DNA from 4 places in the Alteromonas sp. AWM4_230 genome. Region 2 is predicted to be linked to each of the others. Evidence: predicted binding sites of a transcription regulator. Region 2 holds the regulator's gene; each other region holds the start of a gene.

Region 1 (7,891 bases), 630 kb from region 2:
TATAAATTAACGGGGAATTACGACATATCCTATTCGCCCAATGAAAGCCTTAACCATGCTGAATTAGACTTCTATGTTGGCTCTAAAGGTAAACTAGCTGTCGAAGCAGAGGCCCCTGAGTATTTATGGCCATACATGTACGATGGCGAAGTAGTAGTAGCGGGTGATAAAACTGCAACCTTACTTTTCGAACAAAGCACTATTCGTTATTTAGAAGATACAGATAACGACGGTACCTACGACCTAGGTACATTTATAATTGATGGCCATGATTTAATTAGTGGTAACCTTGCAGACAGATCACTTGTCGCTATTGCTGACATGTCCATGCCACCCACAGTCTATGCACCTGATTTTTATACCTGGGACAACGTGGACACGACGACACCCATTACTGTTAGCCCTGGTTATTATAATGATAGCGATACAGATTACGAAGATTTATCTGTCAGTTATCGCTGGTATCTCAACGGTGTTTTAGTAGAAGACGTTACTGGAGATACCTTTCCAGCCTACCGCGCTGTATTTAACGATGTGGTAGAAGTGTCAATGGTCGTCTCTGATAGCGCTAACACTGTAGAGTCAGGTCGCACTTCAATCACTCTTGCGGATGCACCGGCACAAGTAGCGTTCGAAAACTTACCTGAATCGGTGTCTCCTGGCGAATATATCGAATTTAGTGCAATTGTGTCTGACCCTGATCTTGGCGACAATCAAGGGGTTCCGACCTTAGTGTCAGCGCCTTCAGGCGCTACCATTAACGAAGATGGATTGATTTCTTGGCAAGCGCCGAGTAATCAGTTGTTTAAAACCCAACTTTACGAATTTGGTTTTTCAACGGGTGAAGAAGGTGCCGAAGTAGTCAAAACTGATGTCTCAGTGACTAATAATGACGTTCAAGAGTTAGCTCGCTCGGGTATTGAAGTGCCTAAACTGAACAATTCAATGGTAGTGGGTGATTTCGACCACGACGGTGACAATGAAGTTCTCTCCACCGATTCTGCAAATCGCGTATTTTTACTGTCTTATCAAAACGGCATCTACAACCAAACTTGGATGTACCCCTATAAAATCGAGCAAGGTGGAACAGTAAAACAAGTCCTCAGTACCGATTTTGATAACGACGATTACCCCGATATTCTAGTGATATCTGAACACGGCGTATCCGTTGTTACCGACATTGACGAAACGGCAACAACGCTTTTAACTACCGACAACTACATACATAGTGCCGTTCTCGGTGACATAGATAATGATGGTGACGATGAATTGGCCTACCTATACTCACCACGTGATTACGGCGAAGCCAGTGATATTGTGGTGGTAGACCTTAGTTCGCCCGAAACACCTTTATTTACGTTTACCGCCGAAGATACCTATGAAATTGCTCTGGGTAATGTAGATTCCGACACTCAGTTAGAGCTAGTTACTAATTCTGGTTTGGTCTATGACCTTGATTCTGGTGAAAACCAGTGGTTTCTGAACTCAGGATTTGGTAGTCATCACATTGCCGTTGCCGATATAAATGGCGACGGTATTGATGAAATTGTAGGAGCTGACAGTTGGTCTTACATCTATTTGTACTCAGCACAAGACAAGTCTCAAATTACGAGTGTTGAGAATTTTAATACTTGCGACATTAGCGCAGGAAAACTGACTGACGATAGTGATCCTGTATTGCTTGTAGGGGACTGCCAATGGGGCAATGTCCACGCCATGAAGCTGTCTAGTAACACGCTCACTTCAGTATTTAGCGTTGATATGGTTGATCATGGTTCGACCTCGCTGACCCTTGGCGATGCCGACAATGATGGCCTTAACGAACTGTTATGGGGCACCGGTACTACACATTCTGGTGAAAATTTACTCGTAACGGCAGATGTCACAGCCACTTCTGCAACAATAAAAACGTCGGCAACCACACATCAACTAGATAGCTTTAGTGCGGCTGGGTGGGCAGATTTGTACCCTGGTGACGAACGTGCTGTTTTCTTCGTGCCAAGCACGGGTAGTGGTTATGACGGCTCTAAGGTCTTACTAATGGAGAACACAGGGAATTACATTACTAGTGAAGAGATTTCTTCTAACTGGGATAACTCTAGTGTTGCTGTAACTACCGATTACAACAATGACGGTGCTGGTGATTTATTCCTACCTAGTGCAGAAACCTATGATGGCGCATTCGCTGCAATGCGATTAAATGATTTCTCTATTCAATATGAGATTACAGGCGATTATTCAAATGATGTTTCAGTTATCAAGGCATTCGACTTCAATAACGATGGTTTCGATGATGCAGTGTATGTTGATGGTCGCACATTAAAAGCGGTCGACGTGAATAATCAAGTTATGTTGGCCACTTACACCATGCCTCAATATTTCCGTGATTTTGATATTGCCGCGATCAATGGCAATGTGTACGTGGCGCTTTCTCAAGGCGACGACATTACGCAATTACTCAAACCAACAACATCAGGTTTCTCTATTCAGGCAAGCGCCGATATTTCTTGCGCGCGCCTTACCTTTATTAATGCTGATAGTGACGCTGCCGCTGAACTGGCCTGTTATAATCAGAACCAATCTCTAGTTATGTATGATGTAGCTGACACCAGCTTGACCAAGACATCGGAAGTTTCGATAAATAAGGTTATTGTAGACATGGTAGCCAATCCAGCAACCGCTACTGAACAGACACTTCTTGTGACAACGGCGCATGACAATGATTGGAGTTACTACGGTGCTTCTGAACTCAGCGAAATGACGGTTGAAGGCATCAGTATTTGGAAAAGCCCTGCGTTGATTGGTCCGGCCCGCAGCCACTCTCTACACGCGAGAAAGTCTGCTGAGGGAAGCCTAGAAGTGATGATGGCAACATCTCGGGTAATGTATTGGTTAGGCAGAGTGAATTAAGTAAAACTGCTGGGCAATTTTGATACTTGTTTTGGCGTTTACATAATTGAGCGGCGACACATCAATGTTGGTGTGTCGCCGCTTTTTGTTTAGTACTTTTATTCTGGAAACGTTCTGTAAAAAAACACGCGTTTTAACTTAAGCCATTCATGCAAAAGAGTGAGGACCAATCAATCTCGTTAATTATCAAAACGAGGTAGTGTAATTAAACGCTATTGATAATATACTGTCTTTTTATACAGTTTTGTGTGAGCACGTTAAGAACAAAGGCAGGTAATGCGAAAAATTATCCACGTTGACATGGATTGTTTTTACGCCGCAGTAGAAATGCGCGATAACCCAGCCTTGCGCGATATTCCCATTGCTATTGGCGGCAGTGCCGACAGACGCGGTGTTATCTCTACCTGTAATTATCCCGCCCGAAAATTTGGTGTACGCTCGGCTATGGCTACCGCGTATGCGTTAAAACTATGTCCCAATCTTACTTTAGTGAAAGGCCGCATGGAGGTGTATGCCGCTGAGTCGCAAAAAATACGTAAAATTTTTGCAGACTATACCGACCTTATTGAACCCCTATCATTAGATGAAGCTTATTTGGACGTTACTAACAGTGAGTTTTGTGGTGGTAGCGCTACGTTAATAGCTGAAGAAATACGTGCACGCATTGAAAGCGAGTTAGGTCTTACCGCTTCAGCAGGGGTCGCGCCCTGCAAATTCGTGGCAAAAGTAGCCAGCGATGAAAACAAGCCTAACGGTATTTGCGTGATCACGCCTGATAAACTTGATGAGTTTGTACGGGAGATGCCGCTAAAGAAAATTCCAGGCGTGGGCAAAGTTACCATGCAAAAGCTTCAGCGCATGGGGCTGAATACGTGTAACGACGTTCGCCAGTATCCTTTTGAGCGCATTCAAAAAGAGCTGGGCAAATTCGGTAGTGTGCTATGGGAACGGGCTCATGGCATCGATGAGCGCGAGTTGTCAGTATCTCGAGAGCGCAAGTCTATAGGCGTAGAGCGCACGCTAAGTGAAGATATACACACTATCGAGCAATGCATCGACTTCTTGCCCCATTTGTTTGAAAAGCTTCAGGAGCGAATGGAAAACCATAAGAAGCGGACGGGCAAGCCTGTGCGTATTCGCACACAAGGCGTAAAGCTTAAGTTTAACGACTTTCAGCTGACCACGGTTGAACACCGCAGCGCAGCGCTTGATGAAGCTTATTTTCGTACATTAATGCAGGAAGCTTTTGAACGCGCAACAGGGCGTGGCATCCGTCTTGTAGGCGTGCATATAGGCCTCGCCGCCGACCAATCAACACAACAGCTGGTTTTGCCTTTTGAGCCAATTTAATTAACACTAGCGCCTTATTCTCTGACGCAACATTTATCTCGAAGGTCACTATGGACTCAAAACAACTTAAAACCCCCGGCCGTTACAAGCATTATAAAGGCAATTTATACGATGTTTACGAAGTGGCCACCCACTCAGAAGACGAAAGCAAGCTTGTGGTATATCGGCCGTGTTATGGCGAAAAGGCGTTATGGGTTCGCCCTCTGGATATGTTTTTAGAGTCAGTAGAAAAAGACGGAAAGACACTCCCTCGTTTTGCTTATGTGGGTGATATCCCTAATGACGAAAAAATGATCTAATTGTGAAATTAGGTCATAGTGTAAAAGGTCTTATTTAAACAGGCTTCTTACAAGGAAATAATAATGAAAACTGCCCCTCGTTTTAGTGCACCTATAATGGCTGCGCTCATTGCAGCTAGCCCTTTATTCTATTCAACAATTAACCCTGCAAATGCACAAGACAGGTTCGCCGATGTTGAAGTAAAGGCAACCGCGATAAAAGGCTCTGTGCACATGCTTACAGGCGCAGGTGGAAATATTGGCGTATCAGCTGGGGAAGATGGTGTTCTTATCATCGACGATCAATTTGCGCCATTGGCTGAAAAAATAGCGGCTCAGCTTGGCGAACTAGGCAGTGATAAGCCTAAATATGTGATAAATACTCATTATCACGGCGATCACACAGGCTCTAATGCATTTTTCCACAGCCATAAAGGCGCGACCATTCTGGCCCATGAAAATGTACGCGTACGCTTAGCTAACGATGAAAAGATAAAACCGGAAGCCCTGCCAACCATTACCTATGAAGATGGCATTAAAATTTACTTTAATGGTGAGACCTTACATGTAATGCATTTAGCGGTAGGTCACACTGATGGCGATAGCGTAGTGTGGTTTGAGCAACCCAACGTCATGCACACGGGCGACTTATTCTTCAATGGTCGTTTTCCCTACATTGACCAAGGTGCAGGTGGCAATGTAGAAGGCTACATGGAATCGGTAGAGCAGTTGCTAGCGAAAATAGATGACGAGACCATTATCATTCCGGGCCACGGCGAAATCAGCAACAAGCAAGAATACACCGCATTTTTAGCTATGATCAGCGAAACCTTTGACTACGTTAAGAAACTCAAGCAAGACGGCAAAACCCTTGATGAAGTAAAAGCGATGGGCCTAGATGAAAAGTGGGCCGACTGGAGCTGGAATTTCATCAATGAAGAGAAGTGGATAGCTACACTCTACAAAGACGCCTAGCAAAAAATAACAGTGGGGTCAGAGTCAGGACTCTGACCCCCAATAAAATAAGGTGCATTGTAAAACGCACTTTATCAGTGACTAATCACTAAACGTTTGAATATAGAGCTGCTCTACTTTATCTCGCGCCCACTGGGTCTTTCTAAGAAACTTAAGCGACGACTTAATTGAAGGGTCGTTATTAAAGCAGTTCACCTTTATGCGGTAGTACAATCCGTCCCAGCCGTAGCGCTCATGAAGCTGCGTTACGATTTTCTCTAGCGTTAAGCCGTGAAGCGGGTTATTGGGTTGTTGGTTCATATGTTGGAGCTGCTCTGTCTTAGTTTGAGTTATAAGTTTATCACGAACTTACAAGGTTATGGCGTCAGAGTCATTACTCTGACCCCATAACTTTTTGATGCCATACTAAGCGCTAGTCTTCGCTGCCTGTTGCTTTGTTAGTTGCTCTGAATTAAGCACAGGTAATCCCTTATTGGAAGACTCAGTCTTTAACTGCTTTGGCTTTCTCGGGGTTTTGTACAGCGGCCAAATTAGTTGTTCTTTCCAGTCGGCGTAAAACATACCCTCAATACCGTATTGCGCAGGATATTGCCTTGTTATCTTAGCGGTACCAAATAATACATCCCAAAAGAACAATAGGTTGCCGTAATTACCTTTGTAATTGGTCACGCCGTCATCTGCTTTTAATCCATGATGCGCACTATGTGTAGAAGGCGTTGATATGGTGCGCTCAACCACCCAAGCAATAGGGTGTAACCAAGGTATACTGTACAGTACTTTGTCCCACTTCCACTCTGCATGAGCGCCAGTTATCACAGTAAGCTTAACCACTAAATAAAAGGCGTAGGTCCAGCCCAATCCCATATAGATTAGCGCGCCAGAAAACCATAATGACGGCATAAATAAGTAATAGAAGAAGTTGTTTCTGTAGATAATACGAACACTCATGTATTTAGCGTTATGGTGGGCTCTATGTAAGTTGTAGAGAAACCGGGTTGAGTGTGAAAGCCTGTGCCACCAGTATTGCATCATGTCATCAAATATTAAAAGCAGCGCTAAGTGCAAGAGAATAGAGGAATCTGCAAGTACTCCCTGAAATTGGGGGAATGCTAACCCCATTATTGCGGCAGAGCAAAAGAGAACCAGAGGTTGTGTTACGGTAAATAATAGTAACGTACCGATAAGCTCTACTTTTCCATCATCGCTGACTTCCGTAGCTTTTTTAAATAGCTTACCGCTCTTGGCTTCCAGCAAAGCAAACGTAACAAAAACGGCCAAAATTGCCCATTGATAGCTCATAGTAATTACTCCCACACACGATTGTTGAGTGTGAATTTACATTGCGTTAACATTGCAGAATATATACTTATATAGATTTAATGAGCATGTCTTACATTCACGGTATACAGCAGACGGTTATGCCTGATGATTATCTCGATATTTGTATACCCTTTGGAAAGGTAAAAACCTATGCAGCGACCTCGACTATTCACGATAGAGGAAGCAAAAACAAAGGGTTGTCTATTGTTATGTCTGGAGAAGTTAAAATAGGTAATTATGGACTAGACGGCAGTTATCAAATTACCACCATACTGCAACGCGGAGATACGTTTGGAGAATTTACGCTATATGCTTCACTTGCCAGAACCCACCACGCACAAGCGCTAACGCAATGTAAGATACTACAGGTCCCTGAACCTGCTTTTCGTTCTCTTATAAACCAGCATCCTGTAATCTCTGACTTTATTTCTCGATCACTCGCAATAAAGCTTCACGCGGCGCTAGAAAGGCTAGATGATATTCGACGTTTACCCACTTATGTTCAGTTGGCTAAGTTGATTTACCAGTCATATTTGACGACACAAAGTGACGTTATACCCCTGCGGCAAAGCGATTATGCAGAGAGGTTGGGAGTAACAGTACTTACCGCACATAAGTCGCTAACTAAGTTGTATGACTTGCAACTTATAGAGAAACGATATGGAGGAATAGCTATCACCAATGTTGAGCGCCTTAAGAATTTTCTAAAAGACAGTTCGTCTATATTACCTTTGTAGGGGGCTTTTAGTACTCACTCAAAAATTATAACGACCTACTGCAGGTGTTATCTGAACAAAACACATTAAGTGTTCCCCCGGTTGATTAGGTTTTTATCAAGGCTTTAGCCCGTCTAAAATAATGTGCTGAATGTTACTAAGCGTGCTATCAAAGAAGTTGGGCTCGCTTAAATCTTTGCCGGTGACCGCTTTAATTTGCACGCTGAAATCTGCGTAGTGCTGCGTAATAGCCCAAATGCTAAAAATTAGGTGTATGGGGTCAACAGGTTTTAACTTACCCGCTTTTATCCACTCGTTAATGACAGCGCTTTTTGCATCGAG
Region 2 (7,891 bases):
GTTGGAACAATTCAGCGCGAATAACCATGGCCATTGCGCCGCCAACCAAAAACATGATGAAGGCAAACCACAGATACAGTGTGCCTATGTCTTTGTGGTTAGTGGTAAACAGCCAGCGCGTTATTCCCTTAGGAATATGGTCGTGATGTTCATGGTCATCATGTAGATGATCGCCATTTACTTGACCACTGTGAGGCGCAGAGGTATCTGGCGAAATAACTTCAGTTGCTTTGCTCATTTGTCTGCTCCTAGTTTCCGTTTGCCACTGCATTGACGTCTTTGGCCTGCACCATATCGCCCGTGTTATTGCCCCACGCATTGCGCTCGTAAGTGACTACCGCAGCAATTTCTTTAAGGCTCAGCATTTTGCTAAACGCTTGCATGGCTGTACCCGCCTTACCATGAAGTACAATGTCGATGTGACCTTGCTGATCCTCTAACGCCATCTTGCTGCCTTTAAGTGCTGGGAATACACCTGGTAAACCCTCACCATTTGGCATGTGGCACGCTGCACACGTAGCGTTGTAAACGCGCTCGCCTTCTTTCATCAATTCATCCATAGACATATTCATAGAAAGTAGACGCTGCTCTTCTTCTTTTGCTTTGCGAACAATTTCTTCTTGTTCACCCATCCATTTATCAAATTCAGCTGGCTCTTTAGCAATCACCACAACCGGCATATAGCCGTGGTCTTTTCCACAAAGCTCTGCGCACTGTCCGCGATAAATACCAGGCTCATTCACTTTGGCCCAAGACTCGTTAATAAAGCCCGGGTTGGCATCTTTTTTCACAGCAAAATCCGGGACCCACCACGAATGGATAACGTCGTCAGAGGTAATAAGAAAACGTACTTTTTTCCCAGTTGGAATAACTAACGGACGGTCAACTTCAAGCAGATAATTGTCGGTTTTTTGAAATTTGTTCTCTATTTGCTCACGCTGAGTAGCAAGCAGTGAGTAAAATTCTACGTCGCTGTCCATGTACTTGTAGTGCCACTTCCACTGTGAGCCTGTTACTAGCACAGTCATGTCAGGCTCAGACGTGTCCTCCATCGCAATAAGCGTGTTTGCCGCAGGCACAGCCATAAAGATGAGAATAAGAAAAGGTACAACGGTCCACGCTATTTCAACCTTCACGTTCTCATGAAAGTTAGCGGGCTTGGCGCCACGAGACTTTCTATGCAGATACATTGAGGCGAACATCACGCCAAAAACTACAACCGCGATACCTACACAAATGAAGAACATCAACATATGCAGATCATAGACCTGCCCACTGATGTCGGTAGCACCGCGTCTCAAATTAAGCGAAGAGGCTTCTTCACTAACTTCTTGTGCAAGAAGCAAAGGGGAGAAAAGCAAAAATGGTATTATTGAACACCACTTTGCAAAAACGGTCGTTAGTTGTTTCACTCAGCACCTCCGTAATAGCAAGACCAAAAACGCTGATTATTCTGCGCGCTGCCCTACCAAATGGTTTGCGAACGATTGACCCATCACCTCAACTTGTAAAACAAATTTAGAGTCATTGTTATTATTTTGTTAATCTCTGTATAAGAATTGCGCAATAATGTCGTGTCGTCTAGTCTTTTCTATTAAAAATTTAATGAAGAGGCTAATTTTTAACCATTTCTTGTGGCAGGCTTACGTTACAATTTTGTTGGAGAGGATATTGGGCGTGCTCGCGGCGCTTAAAAAATCAAACGCGCATTTTGAACGGGGTGTTGATGAGGATGAAGCTTCATTTGGTCATAAAATCAACAATTAACACATCGCTCGTCCTATTTTTCAAACAAACTTTCAAATAATAAATGTGTATTAGCCAATTCATTCTCGGGCCAAATAGCGCATATCTTTCGCACAATGGTGATGCCAGATTTCGTAGTTTTGAGACATACTAACAAACGCTAACCTAAGAAAATTAACTAAAATATGGTACTAAAAGGCATAAAAAAAGCGGCTAATACGCCGCTTTTGATTGAAGATGCTAAAACCTTACATCCAGTCGGCGTTTCTAATAACACCTACGGCAATACCTTCAATAGCAAAAGGCTCGCTGGCAAGGTCTACCTTAATTGGCGAAAACTCTTCGTTTTCAGCATGAAGTAAAACTTCACGACCGCGTTTCTCTAAACGCTTCACCGTAACGTCTTCATCCACCCGCGCGACCACTACCTGACCGTTGTGGACATCAGTCGTGCGATGCACAGCAAGAAGATCGCCATCCAAGATACCGATGTCCTTCATGCTCATGCCGTTTACACGAAGTAAAAAGTCTGCCTGAGGCTGAAACAAAGCAGGGTCGACCTTGTAGTGGGATTCTACATGCTCTTGCGCCAAAATTGGCTCACCAGCCGCCACGCGCCCTATTAGAGGCAAGCCTTCTTCTTCTGGTGCAGTATCCTCGAGGGGGATATTTAACTTAATACCACGCGAGGTACCAGGCAAAATTTCAATTACGCCCTTACGCGCCAATGCCTTCAAATGTTCTTCTGCTGCGTTGGCAGAACGAAAACCAAGTTGACGAGCTATTTCCGCGCGCGTAGGCGGCATTCCCGTTTCTTGCATGGTTGTTTTAATAAGTTCTAAAACTTCAGTTTGTCGAGCTGTGAGTGGGCGCATAAAAGACCTGTCTGTTCATACAGTTCCTGTAAGTATATACACCTAAAAGCAAATAACAAGCGCAAAATCTTGAAACTATGGAGCAAGCTGCATGGGGCTAGCACCTAGTATATAAAAACTAGGGGGCTTAAGGCTGTCAAATACGTGAAACCTCGCACAGCCTAAAGTTTTTATTACTCTAGAATAACTCGATTTCGGCCATTCTTTTTCGCCGTATATAGCAGTTTATCCGCTTTGGAAAGTAACACACTAAGGTCAAGATTCAAGCTATCCTCAGCAAAGACAGCACCAATACTTATTGTTACGAATATCGTGTCTTTCTTGTATTTAACTTCTGTTTTTTCAACAGCCTCTCGAAGTTTGTTAAATCGCCTTTCTTCGTCTCTTTTGTTGTCTGAAATTGCTACTATCGCAAACTCTTCTCCACCAAGACGTGAAACAATATCGGGCTCCACATAATATTCTTCGATGAGGTGGGCTACCGAAATTAGTGCTTGGTCTCCTGCATCATGTCCATAAGTATCGTTAACCTTTTTAAAGTGGTCTATATCGATTACCGCTACGCTCACTCTATTGCTTTGTGCAGAGAGCTGATGGCATTTATCAACGAAAGCTCGTCGATTGTACAGCCCAGTTAGCGAGTCAGTCATGGCCAGCTTACGCAACTTCTCCTCAGCTATCGCGCGTGATTCTTCCAGTTCAACCGCATAGAAAAGACCGGCTAATGCATCTAATAGAGGTTGCAAAAACTCAGCATCATCGAAGGTGTAGGGCTCGAACTTATTGGCTAAACCAATCATGCCCACCACTCTATCTTTGATCTTAATCGGTAGCCCTAAAAATCGACTAATGCGGGGGTGCCCTTGGGGCACCCCTTTTGAGTTTGGATGACTTCCTGAGGCATTACTAATCGTTACCTCACCGGTTAGAATTGTGGTACCGAAAAGGTTATCGAAACTGCTGAAATACAAGTTTCGCTTTTTGTACTCGTTGTATTGCGTAAAGCTGCTGCTGTCCCAGACTATTTCAGAAATAGCATGAATAAACAGCTTCGATGCATCGCCTTCACCTTTCATTTGCCCAATGAAAGCGAACTGACTATCCGAGATATCAATAAGCTCGGGTAATACCGTTTGGCAGGCCATGGTTAAATCGTTGTTCTGAAGATAAGAGGCACGGGTTTTATTTATAAATTGAAGTAGTTGGGTTTTCTTTTTCTCATGAAGCTCACTTTCCATTCTCTGCGTAATGTCGCGATGAATACCAGCAACGCGAATAGCCTTACCCGTAACGTCAGATTCGACGGTTTTTCCATAGGTTTCAACCCAAACCCACGCGCCGTTAGTATGTTTCATGCGAAACGTGGTATTGAAAACCTTACTTTTACCAATGATGTGCTCGTTTAATTGTTTTTCTACTTTTACATAGTCCGCAGGGTGAATTAACTGCCTGAAAAAGCGAGAGCTGGTATCATAGTACTCATATTCCATACCGACGATATCACACCAACGCTTGTTTACTTGGTTTACATCAGCGGCCAAATTCCAATCCCACGTGCCCAATTCAGAGGCTTCCAATAACAGCCGCATGCGCTGGTTTGTTTTGTTGAGCTTGTCTTCCACATATTTCTGATCGCTGGTGTCAAATAAGAACGCCTGAACTGAAGACAACATACCGTCTTCACGGAAACTCGCCGTAGAGATCATACTTACCCAAATGGTACGTGTGGGCGTAGCTATTTGAAGACGACAGGTATGCGTTTCCACGCCCTCCATATGCGCCTGCATGGCAAATGTAAAGTCGCCCTCAGCGTCTTGTGTTAAAACATCGCCAAGCTCGACTGCGCCGCACAGTAAGTCTTGTGCCGATATACCCAACACACTCTCACTATTTTTTGAGATATGAACCAGTTTGAGCGACGTAGTATTTCGCCACGTAGCCAGAACAATAGGGGACTTTTCTATTAGCCCATGCTCACGCTTGAGTGCTTCATGCTCTTTAGAAAGAGAAATATGCTGGCTAACAAGCGCTCCAATTCTATTCAGCACTTCAAGATATTTGGCATCAATTTCTCGAGGAACAGTATCGATAAGACAGACAGCACCAATAATCTCATCATTAATTTCAATGGGAGTTCCTGCATAAAAGCAGATGTGCGGCTCACCCGTAACTAATGGATTATCTTTAAACTTGGGGTCCTCGTGGGCATTGTTAACAACAACTTGTTTGCGCTCTTCTACAACACAACTGCAAAAGGCATGCTCACGGCTCACTTTAGAAAGTGTAGTTCCATATCGCGCTTTGAATGTTTCTTCAAATTCACCAACAATTCCTATTAGCGCGATAGGCACCTTATATGCCCCTGCTAACACAACCATAAGGTCGTCAAGATCTAACGGCACCTCATCACTGAGCAAAAAGTCATCAATCGTCTTTAACCGGTTTTGTTCATCCACTACTACATGCTCACATTCATTAACCCTTATAAAAGTAGTAATTATCAAAGCTTATAGCAATTTAAATACTTCTAATGTTGCATTGCTAAAAGGGTCAGTGAGCCTTACCCTAAACAAAGTTACGAAGATATAAAAATACAGGCGCTTATGAATTTCATGAACTTACCGCTAGGTAGGGAGTCTGTAAAACAAGCAAATCAATAACAATGGCTCGTCGCGAGATTGTGACGCGATTGTGTTACACTTCACCCGTTTTTATTTCATAGGATTACATAATTCATGTCGTGGATGCGAAAAGCCCTTCTGTCGGTATTTCATTATCCTGTTAAGTTACTGGTTAAAGCTCACAGTATTCCAGTTAACGTTGAAACCGAATTAGGAATAGATAAGAGCAAGCCTATTGTTTATCTACTTCCCACTAACTCAGTGACCGACCAGCTTGCGCTGAGAATGTCGACTAAATACCTAGGCCTTCCTAGCCCAACTGACACGCTTACACTGGCAGGTCGAGAGTACTCATCGACTCTATTTTTACGTAAAACTCAGCCTCTTTTTCGCTCATCAGCCAAAGATACGGGCATTGAAGACGTTTTCACTGACCTTTTCCATTTGCACCGAGACCACGAAAACCTCGATCTACAGGTAGTTCCTGTTTATGTAACCTGGGGTCGTGCACCAGGGCGCGGTAACCCAGGGTTGAGCGACCTAATTGCTGATAACGCTGCACCGAGCTGGCTACGTAAACTTTTCATCGTGCTGTTTTTAGGCCGTGATAACTTTATTAATTATTCTAAAGCTGTCTCGGCGCGCGCCATGTCAAATCAGCATGGTAGTGACCAAAGCATCGCACACAAACTTGTACGCGTAGCAAGTACTCACTTTCAACGTAAACGTCAAAGTATGACTGGCCCTACGCTGCTAGAGCGACAAGAACTCAATAACAGTGTATTGGGTTCAGATGCCGTACGTCGTGCGATCGCCGAAGAGTCAAAAAGCAAAAAGGTCACACACGAAAAGGCCAAAGAGCGGGCTCAAAGCTATATCACCGAGATTGCTGCAGATTATCGTGAAGGGCTTATCCGTTTCGGTGACAGATTGCTGACACGCATTTGGAACAAGATTTACAACGGCATTAGCGTAGGTCATGCAGAGCGTATACGTGAGCTGGCCGCTAACGGTCACGAAATTATCTATGTGCCTTGCCACCGCAGTCACATGGATTATCTGTTATTAACTTACGTGATTTATCACGAAGGTATGGTAACGCCTCACATTGCAGCGGGTATCAACCTTAACTTCTGGCCTGTTGGAAAAATGTTTCGCAGAGGAGGTGCATTCTTCCTACGTCGTAGTTTTGCAGGCAACAAGCTCTATACCGCGGTATTTAGAGAGTATTTAGAGCTGCTGTTTAACAAAGGTTACTCTGTAAAATACTACCCTGAAGGTGGACGCAGCCGTACTGGTCGCCTAATTCCACCGAAAACCGGTATGCTGGCCATGACAATTCAAGCCATGCTTAAAGGCGTTAACCGCCCAGTTAGTATTGTTCCTGTCTACATTGGCTATGAAAATGTGATGGAAGTGAAGAGCTATTTGAACGAGCTTAAAGGCTCAAAGAAGAAAAAAGAGTCTAACCTTCAGGTTTTCTCAGCCATTCGTAAGCTTAAGAATTACGGGCATGGATATGTGAACTTTGGTGAGCCTATCGCTCTTAATCAGTTCCTTGAAAGCCATGTGCCGAACTGGCGCGACTGTCGCGATGCCGAGCCAGAGAAAAAGCCTGCTTGGTTAACACCTGCCGTTAATGAGTTGGCTAACAACGTCATGACGCGCATTAACCGCGCTGCGGCACTTAACGGCATGGCATTAGCTTCGCTATGTTTACTGTCTTCTAAAAGGCAGACCATGAGTGAGATGGAGCTTAAACAAGCCATGGATGACTTCATGAACTTGTTCAAAACAGTGCCCTTTAGTGATGACGCCACTATTCCAGATTCATCAGCACAAGAATTGCTTCGGGATACATTAAAATTAGGTCGTTTTGATGTTAAAGAAGACGATTACGGACGTTTGATCAGCCCTCAGCCTAAATCTGCTGTATACCTAACCTATTATCGCAACAATATTTTGCATTTGTTCGCCATACCCGGCCTTATCATGGCGTCTATCTTCGCTAAGAAGGGCGCAACCAAGAACAGTATTTTCCAACTCATTGCAGCACTTTATCCTTTGCTGCAAAAAGAACTGTTTTTGCATCTAACACAAGATGAAGCACTTGCGCATACTGATGCGCTGATCACCGCGATGTTAGACAACGGGCTGTTGCGCCAAAAAGACGGTGAGCTTCTCCCCCCAGATGCACACTGCAAACAGTTCCATTCTGCTTGGTTATTAAGCCGCTGTATGCAAGAAACATTGCAGCGCTATGCCGTAGTACTGACTATTCTCGATAAAGAAAAAGTAATTAGCCGCAGTGCATTAGAGCGAGAAAGTAAACAAGTTGCTGAGCGCTTATCAGCCCTTTATGGCTTAAGCTCTCCTGAGTTTTACGATAAGAACGTATTATCTAGCTTTATCGGCGCATTAAAAGATAATCATTGGTTAGATTCAGAAAAAGACGGCAGCTTAAAATACTCGGAAGAGTGTGAAGCCTTGCGGGCTGACGTGATGGCGCTGATATGGCCTGAGATGATTCAGCATTTGGAAAATGTTGCGCTTAATTCGGCAAATTAGCGTTGTAAGCAACAAAGACTATCGCTTTGTTAAAGGCGTAAAAAAACCCATGCATCCGCATGGGTTTTTTATTGGCCGTAT
Region 3 (7,891 bases), 3.0 Mb from region 2:
ACCATCTCTTCAATGGTCGGTACGCGAGGGTTATTGCCCGGTGAACCCGATGCCAAAGCTTGCTCAGCCATTGTTGAGGTCGAAGCAAAAAACGTCTCTTTATCAATTCCAAACTCTGCTGGCGTGGGCACTTGTAAATCGGCATTAAGTGCTTTTAGCTCATTGATAAGCTTTTCGTTCGCCATTTCGTCTGAATCTCCCTGTGTAGCGACCCCCATAGCGCGGGCACATTGTGCATAACGCACTGACGCACTTGGAATAGAAAAGGCGGTAACCGCGGGCAACAACATGGCGTTAGACAAGCCGTGAGGCACATGAAAGGCTGCACCGATGGGCCGGCTCATTCCGTGAACAAGGGCCACTGACGCATTTGAAAAAGCAATACCCGCAAGCGTCGAGCCCAGCATCATTGATTCTCTAGCCGTTTCATTTGTTGGATCTGCAAATACAGTACGTAGATTAGGCGCAATTAATGCCATAGCTGATAGCGCCTGTGCATCGCTATAAAGATTAGCTTTGCGGCTTACGAACGCCTCAATAGCGTGAGTGAGCGCATCAATGCCAGTATCGGCGGTAACGCGTGCTGGCAAGCTTTGGGTTAACGAATAATCGACCAGAGCTGCCGTTGGCATAAACCCTAGACCAACACACAACATTTTCTCTGTAGTGTTTTCGTCAGTAATAATAGTGAATCGCGTTGCTTCAGAGCCTGTGCCCGCCGTTGTGGGAATAGCGATAATCGGTAAACCCGCGTCATCGACAACCCGTGGAAATTTGTAGTCTCGCATTTCACCGCCATATTTGCCCAATATGGCAATGGCTTTTGCACTATCGATAGGGCTTCCGCCACCTAAGGCGATAATGCTGTCATAATCGTTGGCTTTAAATGCATCCACACCTCGGGTAATCGATTTTACCGTTGGCTCAGGCACCGTATCTGAAAACACATCTGCGCTAATTCCAGCCTCTTTTAACACTTGCACTATGGCAGCGCTGTATCCCAATTCGACCATCACCTTATCGGTAACCAATAATGGTTTGCGACAGTTAAGGCCTTTGAGGGTTTCAGCCACCCGCTGACTCGCGCCCTTCCCTATATGCATCACTCTTGGCAAAATAATTTGATGAGACATGCTTCCCTCCTGTGGTTGCTTTTCTCCAGCATACCTGCCGAAATGCCTAAAGCAATGACAATGTAAAAATAATGTTATCACCACTTTAATCCGACTGCCTGCTCGACTAGGTTAGCATGCGCCGTACAATCCCAAATTATTGGACTTTAAGCGACAAACAGACTCAGTGGTCTAGCAAACACTCCTCTATTGAAGGCGGCCTGCTCGACTATAATCGATTAGAAGATCGCTAAACCTTGCACTCTGTAACGTTTTACGCTTTTATTTTGCAAAATACCTGTGCTAATGTCCGACCATTGGAAATGAAAGGACATTAGCATTCCATGCCCTATCAAACCGTTGCTTTAATTGGAAAACCTCAGCACGCTGCAACCCATGACAGCTTAAATATTCTTGCCGAATATTTATTAGCCAAAGGCTGCAAACTACTCGTTGAGGAAAGTATTGCTGAAGAGCTTGAAACTGAAAACTTCAAAAGCTGTAACCTTGTTACTATTGGTAAAGAGGCTGACCTTGCCGTTGTAGTAGGTGGTGACGGCAGCATGCTTGGTGCCGCCCGTGTACTGGCGCGTTTTGACATCCATGTTGTAGGCGTCAACCGCGGCAATCTTGGCTTTTTAACAGATATTCACCCTGATGATATCGTTCAACAGCTTGACCTTATCTTCAATGGTGAGTGCGTGGTTGAAGAGCGCTTCTTACTTGAAGTCGAAGTTTATCGGCACGAAAAGCTTAAAAGTAACAATTCTGCCGTAAATGAAGTGGTACTGCACCACGGCAAAGTTGCTCATATGATGGAATTTGAAATTTATATCGATGAGCAATTCGTATTCAGTCAGCGAAGCGATGGATTGATAGTAGCCACACCTACAGGCTCGACTGCATACTCTCTTTCAGCCGGCGGCCCTATCATTATGCCAAAGCTTGATGCACTAACGCTGGTGCCTATGTTTCCTCACACACTGAGCAGTCGCCCCATAGTTGTTGATGCAGACAGTCAGGTATCAATGAAAGTATCAAAGGTAAACAGTGACTCGCTGCAGGTAAGTTGTGATAGCCACATTGTTCTACCCGTATTGCCTGGTGATGAAATCCGCATTAATAAGAGCGTAGACAAGCTTCATCTTGTTCACCCCAAGGGCTACAGCTATTTCAACGTACTTCGCAAAAAGCTAGGTTGGGGCAGTAAGCTTTACTAGTCACATACCCCATTCATTTTTCCCAATGTGCATTTATTACATAAGCCTGTAGCATTTTCGTAATTGCTACAGGATTGAAAAATAAAGATTTTTTAATCTTTCCCTATTTCTCTATTAAAAACGTGTACTTATAAAACTCTCAGATTTCGGCATACCCGTTGCAACTGTCTAGGTAAGTTGTTGGCACAGGGCAAGTGAGATTTTGCCCCTTATGATGTTTTACATCGTGCTGATTTATTTACATTCAATAGGAGATATCATGAGTAACACCAATATCAAATTTACAGCCCCTGGAATGGATAACGATGCTGCTGCCAAAACAATTAAGGTATTGGATCAGCGATTGGTTGCACTATTAGATCTACAGTTAACCTTAAAGCACATTCACTGGAATGTGGTAGGACCAAATTTTATTGGCGTACATGAAATGCTAGACCCTCAGGTAGATGCAGTACGCGAAATGACAGACACCATTGCCGAACGTATTGCAACGTTAGGCGGCGTACCAAAAGGCACACCAAAAGCCATTGTTGAAGGTCGCAGCTGGAACGATTACGAACTAGGAAAAGGTTTAGTACTCGACCACCTTAAAGCACTAGATGCTGTATATGATGGTGTAAATGGCGACCATAGAAAGGCGCTAGAGCTTCTTGGTGAAATTGACCCAGTATCAGAAGATATGATCACTGGTCAGCTGGCAGACCTAGAACAGTTTCAGTGGTTCGTACGCGCGCACATTGAATCTGGAAGCGGTGAGTTGCAGCAGTAAGCTTTTTTATTGAATATTATATAGTTATCTGGCTATTTATAGTTCAATTAAAGTTGGAATTCAAAAGGAGAGCTTAAGCTCTCCTTTTTGATGTTTAGTTTTAAAAAACCGTTACAGCAGTCAACGTATTGGCTTGCAAGCTTTCTTCATAGATAGGCTTTTTGCTGTCGCATTTCACTTAGATTAGTACTGTATAAATTTCTGTAAAACACGCATTCTCATTAATTTCGTTTCTGCAGGTTACTCATAACCCCATATAACCCTGCGGACATATAACATTGATTTCTCGCCCTTTATTAGCTTCCTTCTTATTTTTAGCGTAATTTTTTTACGACTTAACTTTACACAGCCAAAATACTGTATATATTATCAGTTACTGTATATATCATCATGTTCAACTTATTCGAGTGTGGTTATGTTAGCGCATCTTTCTATTTCTAATTTTGCTGTTGTAAAACAACTATCGGTTCAACTGGAAAACGGACTTACTGCAATAACCGGTGAAGCCGGCGCAGGTAAATCAATTGCTATTGATGCGTTAAGCTTGTGCTTAGGCGAACGTGCCGACGCAAATGCTGTGCGTAAAGGAAGTACGAAAGCTGAAATCATCGCACACTTTTCCTTGAGCAATAACGCGTTAGCTAAAGCTTTTCTCGATGAACATGAACTTACCTCAGACGAGGATGAAAACAGCTGCTTTATTCGCAGAGTTATTTCTAAAGAAGGTCGCTCAAAAGCGTTTATCAATGGTATTCCCGCTTCACTTCAGCAGTTAAAAGGCTTAGGCCAATATTTGTTAGCCATTCACGGTCAAAACACACACCTGCAACTGTTGAAAGAAGATCATCAAAGAGATCTAGTTGACGGTTACGCTAAGCATGATGAATTGTTAGCGCAAGTTGCAGAAACTCATTCAATCTGGCGTGATAAGCAACGCTCACTAAAGACACTTCAAGAGCAAGCACAGCAGCGAGAAGATAGAATTCAGCTGTTAACCTATCAGGTGCAAGAGCTCGATGAATTTGCTATTGAAGAGGGCGAGTTCGAAGAGTTGGAAATAGAGCACAAGCGCTTGAGCAATGGTCAAAGCCTTTTAGAACAAGCGCAAACTAGCGTGTACAACTTATATGAGAATGATGAAGGCAACGCTTTATCAGTAATTCAAAGCAGCATTGAGCGCTTAGGCGAATTAGAAGCCCATGATGCAAGTCTAACGCCTATGATAGCATTACTAAACGACGCGGCAATTCAAGTAGAAGAAGCTGCGGGAGAGCTGCGTAGCTACTGCGATCAATTAGAAATTGACCCACTTCGTCTACAGCAAGTTGAAGCGCGCTATGCTAAGGCAATGGAGCTGGCACGTAAACATAGCGTTATGCCAGAAGGGCTATATCAACACCATCAAGAGCTAGCCGCTGAATTCAATTCACTATCTGAACAAGAAACACTATTGGGTACACTTGAAGGCGAAGTAGAAGAAGCGCGAGCAACATACCTAACTGCAACCAAAGGGTTGTCTGAAAGCAGGAACCGTGCTGCTGGTAAGTTAAGTAAAGATATCGAAGCTCAGATTCGTCAAATGAATATGCCTCATGCAAAAGTCGATATTCAAATTCAGTACGATGAACTTAAGAAACCTGTTAGCACAGGTCTTGATACTGTCGAGTTCAAAGTGTCTACCAACCCGGGGCAGGATGCAGACAAGTTAGAAAAAGTGGTGTCAGGTGGTGAGTTATCACGTATAGGGTTGGCTATTCAGGTAATTGCAAGTGACAATCACGCAACGCCTACCATGATTTTCGATGAGGTCGATACAGGTATTAGCGGGCCAACTGCATCTATCGTTGGCGGTCTGTTGCGCAAACTGGGCAAGCAGTCTCAAGTAATGTGTGTAACGCATTTACCACAAGTAGCTGCGCAGGCGCATAACCAGCTGTTCGTTACTAAACTCACTGATGGGCAAAGCACTGAAACTCAAATGCTACCGCTTACCAAGCAAGACCGTATTGATGAGTTGGCGAGATTGCTAGCCGGTGACAAAGTAACCAAATCGGCCTTAGCAAACGCAAAAGAACTGCTAAAAAGCGCAGCATCGAACTAAAATGCAGTTGATTGGTCATAGTTGTCAATGTAGCATGCCTTCGCGCTTGCAATAAAACAGTCTCGAAATTCGCTTTAGCGAAGTTCATTGACACTAACAAAGGCAATACTGGACAAATTAACGCATGAAGTTGCAACACCTATTAGTAATTCTTGGTATCACACTTACATCAACCGCTTGCTCGAACTGGATATATCGTATCGACGTTCCCCAGGGAAACTTCCTTGATCAAAGAGACGTTGAAAAGCTGCGCGTTGGAATGACAAAAGAACAAGTTATTTATGTATTAGGCAACCCTGTTGTTCAAGACTCGTTCGATGATGACACTTGGTACTACGTTTACGATATGAAACGCGGTATGGAAAAGCGCGGAAAAGATTTTCAGAAGCAAATGGTGATAAACTTTGTAGATGACAAAGTGACGACTGTTGAAGGCGACTTCGAGTTATCTGAAGACTTCAACACACCGCTTGATAACTAATCATGTTTAAAAAGGTAGCGTTTTCACGCTACCTTTTTAGTTTCTAATACCCTTGGTAAAAATGCCTGTTTTTCGAGTTACATAGCTCACCTGATTGAGGTCTATATGGAACACAGTTTTTGGCACAGCAAATGGCAAAAAAACGAAATTGGATTTCACGAACCTGAAGGGAATGCACTTCTTGTCAAATATGCCCATTTTCTGCTTGGTAACGAAAACTCGAGCACTACTTTCAAACGCATATTTGTTCCACTATGCGGAAAGACCCGTGACATCGGCTGGCTACTTTCCCAAGGTTGTGAGGTGGTAGGTGCTGAGCTGAGCGAAATGGCTATCATACAGCTATTTGAAGAGCTTGGTGCCGAGCCTAACGTTACTACCACTGCGAAGGGCAAGGTTTACACCAAAGACGGCTTAACCATATACGTGGGCGATATTTTTAAACTCACATCAAGCGATATAGGCGATGTTACGGGCGTTTACGATAGAGCAGCCTTGGTTGCACTGCCTAACCCTCTTCGCGAGCAATACGCTGCCCACCTAATTGCTATTACTCAATGTGCCCCTCAGCTAATCATCTCATTCGAGTATGACCAGAATGAAATGGCCGGCCCTCCATTTAGCGTAAACGAAAAAACCGTTGATACACTTTATGCTGGCGACTACAACATCCAAAGGTTAGAGCGTTCTGTGCTTGAAGGCGGTTTGAAAGGCAAAGTAGACGCTGATAATTTGGTATTTGCGCTAACGGCTAAGTAGGCTTGTTTAAGGTCCGTTGCCAATACCAAGCGCTGAAATAGTTGTTTTTTAGTTTGCTTTCAGCGCTGATTAACACTGCAATATTTACGCAATACATCCCCATGCCTGCTAATCCGACTTGCTTTTATAAATGGCTAGAGGCCTAGTAGCGCCTCGACCCCAAACAATATTGCACCTATTAGACCTCCGACGATGGTACCGTTTATGCGCACTTTTTGTAGGTCACGACCAATATTTAGTTCTACCTGCTCAGCCATTTCACGTTCATCCCAACTATTGATGGTGTCGCGAATGTGGCGCGTTAGAAACTCAGCTAATTCTGGCGCCATATATTTTGCTGCTTCACCAATATGTTTATTAAACGCTTTTGCCAACTCACTGTCTTGCGTTAACGTTGTGCCCAAATCTTTTAGAAGACCCGACACTTTAGTTTCTGCTTTGCCATTTTGCTCTTCAAGTGACGTTAAAAGCCATTGATGGAATTTGGCCCATGATTGCTGAACATAGGTATTTAATGCTGGGTCATTGATGATTTTTTCACGATAGCTATTTACCTTTTTCTCCATTAACGGGCTGTGCTGTAGCTCGTATAAAAACTCATGCACCTGTTCGTCGAAAGCATGGCGAATAGGATGGTGCTCATCCTCGTATATATCTTCTAAAATACTTGAAACGGCTTTAACAGCTATGAGCGCACCCTGTTCGCTTAGCCAGCTAGACGGCAAGAGCTTTTCGATGCGGCTGTACTCAGTTTTTAACCAAACCACTAAAGTATCTGCTATATAAATTTGAGTTTCGGGCTCTGCGAGCAGTTTAGCTAGTTTCCCTAACACCCTATCGAGTACGACTTGGTGCTGGCGTTCTTTCGTCACCGCGCTTAGCGAAGTAGCCATTAGCTGCCTAAGATCAAGTTGGTTAATACCCTTCTGCGCAGTTTTAGCAATAAATGCTTTAACAGGTTTGTCATCAAGCACACGTAACACACCGGCAAAAGCGTCACATAGAAAGCGACTTAAGCGAGTAGCGTTTTTCTCGTATGACAACCATCTTCCAGCGCCCTTCGCAGGGTCACTGTCTCGAATCAGTTTTTCTATCGCTTCGGGGTGAAAGAATTTCTCTTTAACGAATACCGACAAATTATTAGCAATAACTGACTTATTACTTGCCACGATATTGGTATGGGGAATGGGATACTGGGCTGGTATTGGTTTAAACAACGCGGTTACAGCAAACCAGTCAGCAAGACCACCGATAAGCGCCGCCTCACTCGCCATTTTTATAAGCCCTAACCACCATGCACCCTGTAAATTTGGGTAGAACTTGGGTAGTAATACTGTAAAGACAAATACGCCTGCGGCAAAAACCAAACAGGCCAATGCGAGCCTTTTGGCTTTGTTCAGCTGTGCATATTTGTCCGTCATAAACTACTCCGTTTAAATTACTTGTTTA
Region 4 (7,891 bases), 120 kb from region 2:
TTGAAGACGGTGTGTAGTTTAATGCTTTCGCAGTTGGGTCATCTGCGCTCAATTGTTCTTGAGCTTGCGCACGTAACGCTACACCACCTAATGTAAGACCGATAACTGTAGAGCCAGACAGTTTTAAAAAGTCACGGCGGTTTACAGATTTCATAACATTCTCCTTAAGAGATAGAAACGATAATGATTCTTTTTTATTCAGTGTCTTAAACGCAAAAACCTGCCCAAAGAGGCAGGTTTTGTGTAATGTTTAAATACTATCTCTTTTTGAAAAAAGATCGAATGAAATGTCTTATTTTCACTTGATCTAGATTAAATAAACTTCAGAGTAATAATACCCGATAGTAATTATCAGACCCTTCTATCTGCTACAAGTTCATTTTTTAGCTAGGGGGACTCCGGGTTTGGCGTAGGCAAACTGTGCAACACGCGTAGTGCTATGATAGCTATCTAATCCAGAAATACAGGCAGTGTTTGCTTTTTCTATATCGGCGTATCCGTCTTCATCAATAATGCTCTCTGGCATATGAAGCTCTTGAATTTCTCCAATAACCATTTCGGTTTCGTTAAGCAGTTTTAAATGTTGCGCCACTTTTAAGCCCATCTTGATTTCGCTTTCTTTAACAAACGGTGCACTAAATGACTCGCTAAACTGCGGCGTTAAACCCACTGCTTCAAATTCGCTCTCATCTGGAGCATAGCGAGCAGACGTTTGGTGCGCTTTGTCTACCCAATCAGTCGACACGTGATTTAGCGTGTAAAAGCCTTGTTGCTTAATATTGCTAAGGGTATCTCGTACCACAGTATGTGGGCGCATTATCATGCCTATAAGTGGCGGGTTAGCACCCACATGAACGATAGAGCTTACAATGGCTAAATTGTTGGTGTTTCCGTTTGTGGTACCCACTAACGTAGCCGACTTAAAGCCAGACAAGCTATTGACTAGATTAGCTCGGTATCGCTGTGCAAGCGCATCTATCTCGCTGCGTGTAAACTGCTTAGTCATTTTCTCGTTCTGCCTCAATTTGAATGTCGTCACCATGCTGATAAGTGGTCAACTCTATAGGTTGGCAGCAGACCTGACAGTCGAGTACTTGGACTTGACCCACATCGTTGACCTCATCTATCTCAACGTCATTAGGCGCCATACAGTAAGGGCAGGAGAAGCCCATGGAACGGGTTAAACTCATATTTCATTGCCTTATTAATCATGAATAGTGTTTATTACGTAATGCTAAGACGAGTGGATTTTCTTTAGCAAAATACCCCGTTATTTATGAAAAGAACGCGCTGAGGCAATCGCAATAGCCATTATTAAATGAAAGGCTTAATAATTAGCCCGAATAAACAGCAGCAAGGTGAATGAATAGAGGTGATGGTGTGGCAAATAAAGTAGGAAACTGCCCGTGTTGTAATAGAGAAACGCGACTTACTTATCATCATCTTATCCCGAAAAAAATGCACCGACGCACCTATTTCAAAAAGCACTTTAGCAAAGCCGAACTGCAGGACGGTATTTATATTTGTAGGCAGTGCCATAGCGGCATACATCGCTTTTATGATGAGATGACATTGGCCAAGCACTATTTTAATTTACAACGCTTACTAGATGACGAGCAGCTTTCAACGTTCTTTCAGTGGGTGTCTAAACAGCGAGTGCGTGTTTAATAAATGGCTTGGTCTAATACCGGCCAGTAGACTTTAAATACATTCGATATGGATTTAATTTGATTAACTTGGCTGTATAAATATACACTATTGGTGTTTTCACAGCCAAAGATACTTCATGCGAAAAGATTTACCGCCACGTTATTACCTCACACATTTTCACGAGTTCCTTAAGTTCTTTGAAGGTGTTAACAGCATGCTTTTGAGTGATGAGGCAGCTGATTTTGTTGAGCGCTTCAACGCATTAAACGATGATAAAAAATGTATTGTGGTGCGCGCTGCAAATCGCAAATATGCGGTTATTGACAGAACCCAGTTTAACTACGGCGAAATAACCGAGCCGCAAGCACAAATAGATTGTCTCATTGATAGCGGGTGGTTTGGCGACCTTTCGAACGCGTCGCTTAATGATATCGCCGGCGTTCTAACCAAAGATGCGTTGTTGGCGCTTCTTGCTGAATACGGCAGTACGCAGGGGCTCGCGTCTCTCACTAAGCCTAAACTCGTGACGTTACTTAATGAACATATCGGTGCTAGAGGCTGGCCAGAGAGCTTTTCGCTAAACAACTATTTAGTGTGTCTATTTGATAATGCGCTTCGCTATTTACTGTTTATCTATTTCGGTAATACCAAAAGCCGTCTGAATCAGTTTTCTATGCGCGATCTCGGTGTAATGAGAACCCGCTCCGATTCGGTAACCGATACTGCACGCTTTGAAAGTAAAAGCGATGCGCAAGCAGCTTGGTTTTACGCCAACCACTATAGCCAGCTAGCCTTTTATAACAATGATATGTTACTTGCCTTAGCGGATAGTGATTTCCCTGCTACAGAAGGTGTGTCAGCCAGTTTCTATCGCGATCAGCTGCTTTACGCACTTGGGCTTAAAGTGTTGGCTTTCGATAGGGCCAAAGGGTTAGACATTTTAAAACTAGCGCAAAGCGATAAAGCGAAAGAAAAGTGGCTAAGAGAGAGCTATAAAGACGGACAAGAAGATGACGTCAAACAAGCTCTTGAGGGCATTATTGATAATCCTCAATCTGATACGCTATTAGCGTTTGCCGAAGATTTTTATGCCCGTAAATACCATAAAAAGCGTACCAGTACCGTTACCGATATGCTACGAAATGCAAGCAGGTCGTTAGATATTGATGTAAGCCAAAATCAGCAGGTAGAACGCGGCGTATTGGCCCATTATGCAAGGCAAGGCGTAGAAGGCTGGCGCACAGAAAACCGTTTGTGGCGAAGTTTATTCGGTCTTACTTTTTGGAAGCAACTTTACGAAGAAGATACGCTGGTTACGGAGTTCGATCGCAGGCCATTATCGCTTAAGCAAAATAACTTTTACGCCAAGTTTGAGCAAAGTATTGAAGCACTGCTGCTTGCCCTTGATAGCAAAGAGAAACTGCGCTTTCACATTCATAAAATGGCCACAATGCACTATGGCAAAGTGAACAGCCTGTTTATGTGGTCAAGCCATTTGCTTACGCCTTTAGAGGCTCTGATAGAACACGGTTCTCTCGACAGTATCTATGCTTTACTTCGCATGATGTGTAAAGATTTTGAAAGCCTGCGCGATGGTTTCCCCGACATTATGGTGTTTGACGGCGCGCTTCGCTTTGAAGAAATTAAAGCGCCGGGCGATCAGCTTCGCCGTAACCAATTGGTTTCCATTCAGCGTTTGCAGCAAGCCGGGTTTGACGTTGCTGTAACGACAGTGAATTGGGTGCGGGACCCAGCTCAACCCTATGTCGTAGTGGATATTGAGACTACCGGTGGAAACAATAGTTATAACCGCATTACCGAAATAGGCATGGTTAAACTAGTCGGCGGTGAAGAGGTCGATAGATTTCAAACCTTGTTGAATCCACAGCGCAGAATTCCTAGTAATATAACCCGTCTTACAGGGATTTCGGATGACATGGTGGCAGACGCACCGCTTTTTGCTGAAGTTGCAGAACAGGTGGTGCGCTTTACTGAAGACGCTGTGTTTGTTGCCCATAATGTGAACTTTGACTATGGGTTCATTAAACAAGAGTTTGCGCGACTAGAGCAGCACTTCAGGCGACCTAAAATGTGCACCGTTCGCGAGATGCGTCGCACTTATCCCGGGCTGCCCTCGTACTCTTTGGCTAACCTAACCAAGCACTTCCATATCGAAATGGAACAGCACCACCGCGCGTTAAGTGATGCCAAGGCTGCTGCTGAGTTGTTAAAGCTGGCGTTTGAGAAAGATGATGAATTGACGGGTCTGTCGGCGAATTAATAACGTTGTTATTAAACTTTTTAGCATATGGGCACTGAACAAAATACGCGTAAACTCAGTATTGAGTTGAGTTATAACGTGCATATTGAGATGTAAAACATGGCATTAACTGAAGAACAAGAATCACGAGTTATTGAAATGGCGTGGGAAGATCGTACGCCGTTTGAAGCAATTGAACGTTTATACGGGCTGCCGGAAAAAGACGTGATAAAGCTTATGCGTAAGAACCTTAAACAAAAAACCTTTAAAAACTGGCGTGAGCGCGTGTCGGGCAGAAAAACTAAACACGCGAGCTTGCGCCCAGAAGGAGTGGATAGGGGTTATTGTCCTTCGCAGTACAAATATAAAAGTGCCAATAAGTAATTTTGATAAGTATTTGTTTGGCGTTACCAGTCTGACAACGTGAATTAGCCCAAGTTACTTCTTTGGCGGAGTAATAGTGGTTATAGGTAAAAGAAACGCGGTTAGTTCTTGGCGCAAAGGCGTTGGGAAGACAACCGTGTTTTCTGATTGCAGAATGCTCTTCGCATGGTGAACCTGACGTAAAAGATTTTGGTAGGTTTCATCATTTTGCTGCAATGCTTCAACCTTACTCATCATGAGTTCTATAAACTCGGCAGTGGATAAATCGTCGTGCTGCCTAATTTCAAAAGCAAGCGCTTTGAGAACATAGGCCTCCCACTCTTTTCTGTAGCTCTCTTTTAAGCGTTCAGGGTATATCGCCAAATCTGCAATATCTTGCGCTAAATCTACAATATCAAGTGGAGCATCGAATAAAACCCGAAATGCAAGAAGCACTTCATCAGAAAGGCGAGAAATGGGAAGTTTTTCTTTGAACTGAGCGTAGCGGCTTGGCACAAGAACACCTTTTTGTTGCGGGTAAAACTTATAGCTTTTTAGCCATGGACCTAATAATCCTGACTAACTAACATCGCCTGATTTTAGTAAAACCAATAGCTGGATGAAAGTAGGCTAGGTTAAAAATACGTAATCTGAAATAACTGAACGTATTGGCAGACCAGCTCGTAATCTATTATGCACTGTTAAAGTGTGTACGCGTTCTTGCTGTTTGGCCCATCGTTTGATGGGCCTTTTTTATTTGGCTTAGCCGTTCTTATGCTATCGGTTGTTTTAACGAACTGACGAACGTCAGTCACTTAACTTTCGAAAGAAAGCTTTATGCCGGCCAGTAACCGGCTGACGCTATCTACAACATCCGCTCTGACAAACCATTCCACATCATGCTTTTCAGATAATACGCCGCTAAATTCCAGCGAGCCACCGTGACCTGTTCCCAAGAAATCTTCAATTAGTTCAGCGCGTTCGCCAAAGTCGCTGTCTATGTAGGAGTAGTATGCGAAGTATTCTATAGGGTATGACGTGTTAAACGCACTGGCTGCAAATTCGCCGCTGGTGCCCACTACAACTTTTGCGGCACTTTCATCCATACGCTGCACTAATTCAACAAACGCCGTATCTTCGTCGTTTACTCGAAACCGATATTCTGCACGAGCGAATGTACCGCCGAGCATTTTTTCAAAACTGGTCTCATAACTGTGGCGTTGGCCCATTTTTGCTGAGTACTCTACTTCGAAATATTCATCTTCTCCCCCAATATTAAAGGCTTCAGACGCTTCTGCGTTAGCTAGTTGGCCAACTACTACCTCAATGGCGGTGTTGTTTGCTAATTGCCTCACGTGACGTACCCCGGTTATCCAACCATCTTTTGATAAGCCGGTGGAAGAAACACGCCCTTTGTAAGTCGGTATAATGCCTAACTCGGTTTTGCCGTAATCGTTCTCGTGCCTTAAATAAAGTCGCCTTGCATAGAGATAATCGGTGTTATCGCTGCCGAACGTATTGTGGCTTGATGAAAAGTCATCGCCCGTAACAACAAAGCTGTTTACTGACCACGTTGAGGTGATTGCTAGAGAGGGATAGTAGCGCAATCGGTATTGTTCTCTGCTAGGGCGATTAGAGCGTTCATCGTATCGAACTTGAATGTCTAGCTTCTGTGAGAAGGAAGGCGACATTGGCTCTGCAAGAGCGTCAGTTCCAGTAACAATGATGAGTGGTAAAACAAGAAAAACCGGTTTTCGCACTTATTAAACCCTACACGGCATGACTAATTATTTTATACATTAAATCTAATTAATTGGCGCAAATAAATTGCAATGTAATGGGAAAAAGGCAAAAAAAAGCCGGCAGGGATGCCGACAATAAGTGGAGTGGGACTCCAATAAGGGTAAACACACAAAAAGTTTCAAACTCAGGGAGATGTCTTAAAACTTGTATGCAGTATAGAGCCAATTTTTAAATAGGAAAATCGTTAAAAATTGATTGTGGTAATCGGAAAATTAGAATGTACTGAATAGCGAATAGCGAATAGCGAATAGCGAATAGCGAATAGCGAATAGCGAATAGCGAATAGCGAATAGCGAAGGAAGAAAATTGGGCTACACGAAAGACACTGTGTAGCCCAAAGGGGGGATTAGGCTAAACCTAGCTTCTTCTCTAGGTAGTGGATGTTGGTTCCACCTGCGAAGAAGTTTTCATCGGCCATAATGGCGCGTTGAAGAGGGATATTCGTTTTAATGCCCTCAACCACAATCTCTTCAAGAGCATGGCGCATACGAGCAATCGCTTCGTCGCGGCTTTCACCATAGGTGATAAGCTTGCCAATCATTGAATCGTAGTAAGGTGGCACGTGGTAGCCTGCGTAGATATGCGACTCCCAACGAATACCCAAACCACCTGGCGCATGGAACATATCGATAGGACCAGGGCTAGGAATAAAGGTTTGTGGATCTTCTGCGTTAATTCGGCATTCAATAGCGTGGCCACGAATTTGAATTTGCGACTGATCAATTGACAGTGGCTGACCTGCGGCAATGCGAAGTTGCTCTTTAATAAGGTCAACGCCCGTGATCATTTCAGATACTGGGTGCTCTACCTGAATACGGGTATTCATTTCAATAAAATAGAACTCGCCGTTTTCATATAGGAACTCGAACGTACCTGCGCCGCGATAACCAATTTCGATACAGGCTCTACGGCAGCGATCGCCAATTTTTGCACGCATTTGCTCAGAAATACCCGGTGCAGGCGCTTCTTCAACCACTTTCTGGTGACGACGCTGCATTGAGCAGTCACGCTCACCTAGGTGAATGGCGTTGCCCTGTCCATCGGCTAATACCTGAATTTCTACGTGACGCGGGTTTTCAAGGAATTTTTCCATGTAGACCGTTGCGTTACCAAAGGCTGCGCCAGCTTCCGCTTGCGTGGTCTCAATGGCTTTTACCAGTTCACTTTCGCTGCGAACTACGCGCATACCACGACCACCACCGCCGCCAGCGGCTTTAACGATGATTGGGTAACCAATGCGCTTTGCAATCGCTTTGTTGCGCTCGGCGTCGTCGGTTAGCGGGCCGTCTGAACCAGGTACACAAGGAACGCCAGCTTTTTTCATAGCGTTAATAGCAGAAACCTTGTCACCCATCAGGTTAATAGTTTCAGCTTTAGGGCCAATGAAAATAAAGCCGCTCTTTTCTACCGCTTCAGCGAAGTCTGCGTTTTCTGCTAGGAAACCGTAACCTGGGTGAATAGCGATTGAATTTGTGACCTCTGCCGCAGCGATAATGCGCGGTATATTAAGGTAGCTTTCGGTTGCCGATGCTTTACCAATACAAATTGATTCATCAGCTAGCAACACGTGCTTCAAGTTTTTATCCGCAGTCGAGTGCACGGCTACGGTTTTGATGCCCAGTTCTTTACAGGCTCTCAAAATACGTAGGGCAATCTCACCACGGTTAGCAATAAGTACTTTATCTAGCATAGTTAAGCACTCGCTTATTCAATGATGAACATTGGCTGGTCGAATTCTACAGGGTCTTGGTTTTCAACCAAGATTGCCTTAACCACACCAGCTTTGTCTGCTTCGATCTGGTTCATCATCTTCAT

Evidence for each region. Region 2 encodes LexA, which represses DNA repair genes until DNA is damaged. Its sites were predicted from a motif close to TACTGTATNNNNATACAGTA; they were not measured.
Region 1: the regulator LexA is predicted to act here: its motif matches at 3,135-3,154, upstream of dinB (DNA polymerase IV).
Region 3: the regulator LexA is predicted to act here: its motif matches at 3,457-3,476, upstream of recN (DNA repair protein RecN).
Region 4: the regulator LexA is predicted to act here: its motif matches at 1,739-1,758, upstream of ACXACS_RS02630 (exonuclease domain-containing protein).

Annotation. Positions count from the first base shown of each region.
Region 1 is NZ_JBSWTB010000001.1:1,111,599-1,119,489, forward strand. It holds gene ACXACS_RS04795 (FG-GAP repeat domain-containing protein) at 1-2,910, shown strand, start outside; gene dinB (DNA polymerase IV) at 3,187-4,260, shown strand; gene ACXACS_RS04805 (DUF1653 domain-containing protein) at 4,311-4,559, shown strand; gene ACXACS_RS04810 (MBL fold metallo-hydrolase) at 4,623-5,513, shown strand; gene ACXACS_RS04815 (VF530 family protein) at 5,595-5,813, opposite strand; gene ACXACS_RS04820 (sterol desaturase family protein) at 5,919-6,812, opposite strand; gene ACXACS_RS04825 (Crp/Fnr family transcriptional regulator) at 6,899-7,570, shown strand; gene rutR (HTH-type transcriptional regulator RutR) at 7,667-7,891, opposite strand, start outside.
Region 2 is NZ_JBSWTB010000001.1:485,445-493,335, reverse strand. It holds gene ctaD (cytochrome c oxidase subunit I) at 1-238, opposite strand, end outside; gene coxB (cytochrome c oxidase subunit II) at 249-1,412, opposite strand; gene lexA (transcriptional repressor LexA) at 1,995-2,621, opposite strand; gene ACXACS_RS02090 (sensor domain-containing diguanylate cyclase) at 2,795-5,077, opposite strand; gene plsB (glycerol-3-phosphate 1-O-acyltransferase PlsB) at 5,357-7,810, shown strand.
Region 3 is NZ_JBSWTB010000001.1:3,451,038-3,458,928, forward strand. It holds gene ACXACS_RS14815 (iron-containing alcohol dehydrogenase) at 1-1,133, opposite strand, end outside; gene ACXACS_RS14820 (fatty acid cis/trans isomerase) at 1,250-1,366, shown strand; gene nadK (NAD(+) kinase) at 1,457-2,332, shown strand; gene dps (DNA starvation/stationary phase protection protein Dps) at 2,592-3,101, shown strand; gene recN (DNA repair protein RecN) at 3,517-5,202, shown strand; gene ACXACS_RS14840 (outer membrane protein assembly factor BamE) at 5,327-5,683, shown strand; gene tmpT (thiopurine S-methyltransferase) at 5,789-6,442, shown strand; gene ACXACS_RS14850 (DUF445 domain-containing protein) at 6,577-7,863, opposite strand; gene ACXACS_RS14855 (arsenate reductase family protein) at 7,876-7,891, opposite strand, start outside.
Region 4 is NZ_JBSWTB010000001.1:604,895-612,785, forward strand. It holds gene ACXACS_RS02610 (high-potential iron-sulfur protein) at 1-154, opposite strand, end outside; gene ACXACS_RS02615 (flavin reductase family protein) at 377-1,006, opposite strand; gene ACXACS_RS02620 (zinc ribbon domain-containing protein) at 999-1,190, opposite strand; gene ACXACS_RS02625 (hypothetical protein) at 1,381-1,668, shown strand; gene ACXACS_RS02630 (exonuclease domain-containing protein) at 1,787-3,931, shown strand; gene ACXACS_RS02635 (TIGR03643 family protein) at 4,031-4,294, shown strand; gene ACXACS_RS02640 (hypothetical protein) at 4,349-4,789, opposite strand; gene ACXACS_RS02645 (hypothetical protein) at 5,089-5,964, opposite strand; gene accC (acetyl-CoA carboxylase biotin carboxylase subunit) at 6,423-7,766, opposite strand; gene accB (acetyl-CoA carboxylase biotin carboxyl carrier protein) at 7,781-7,891, opposite strand, start outside.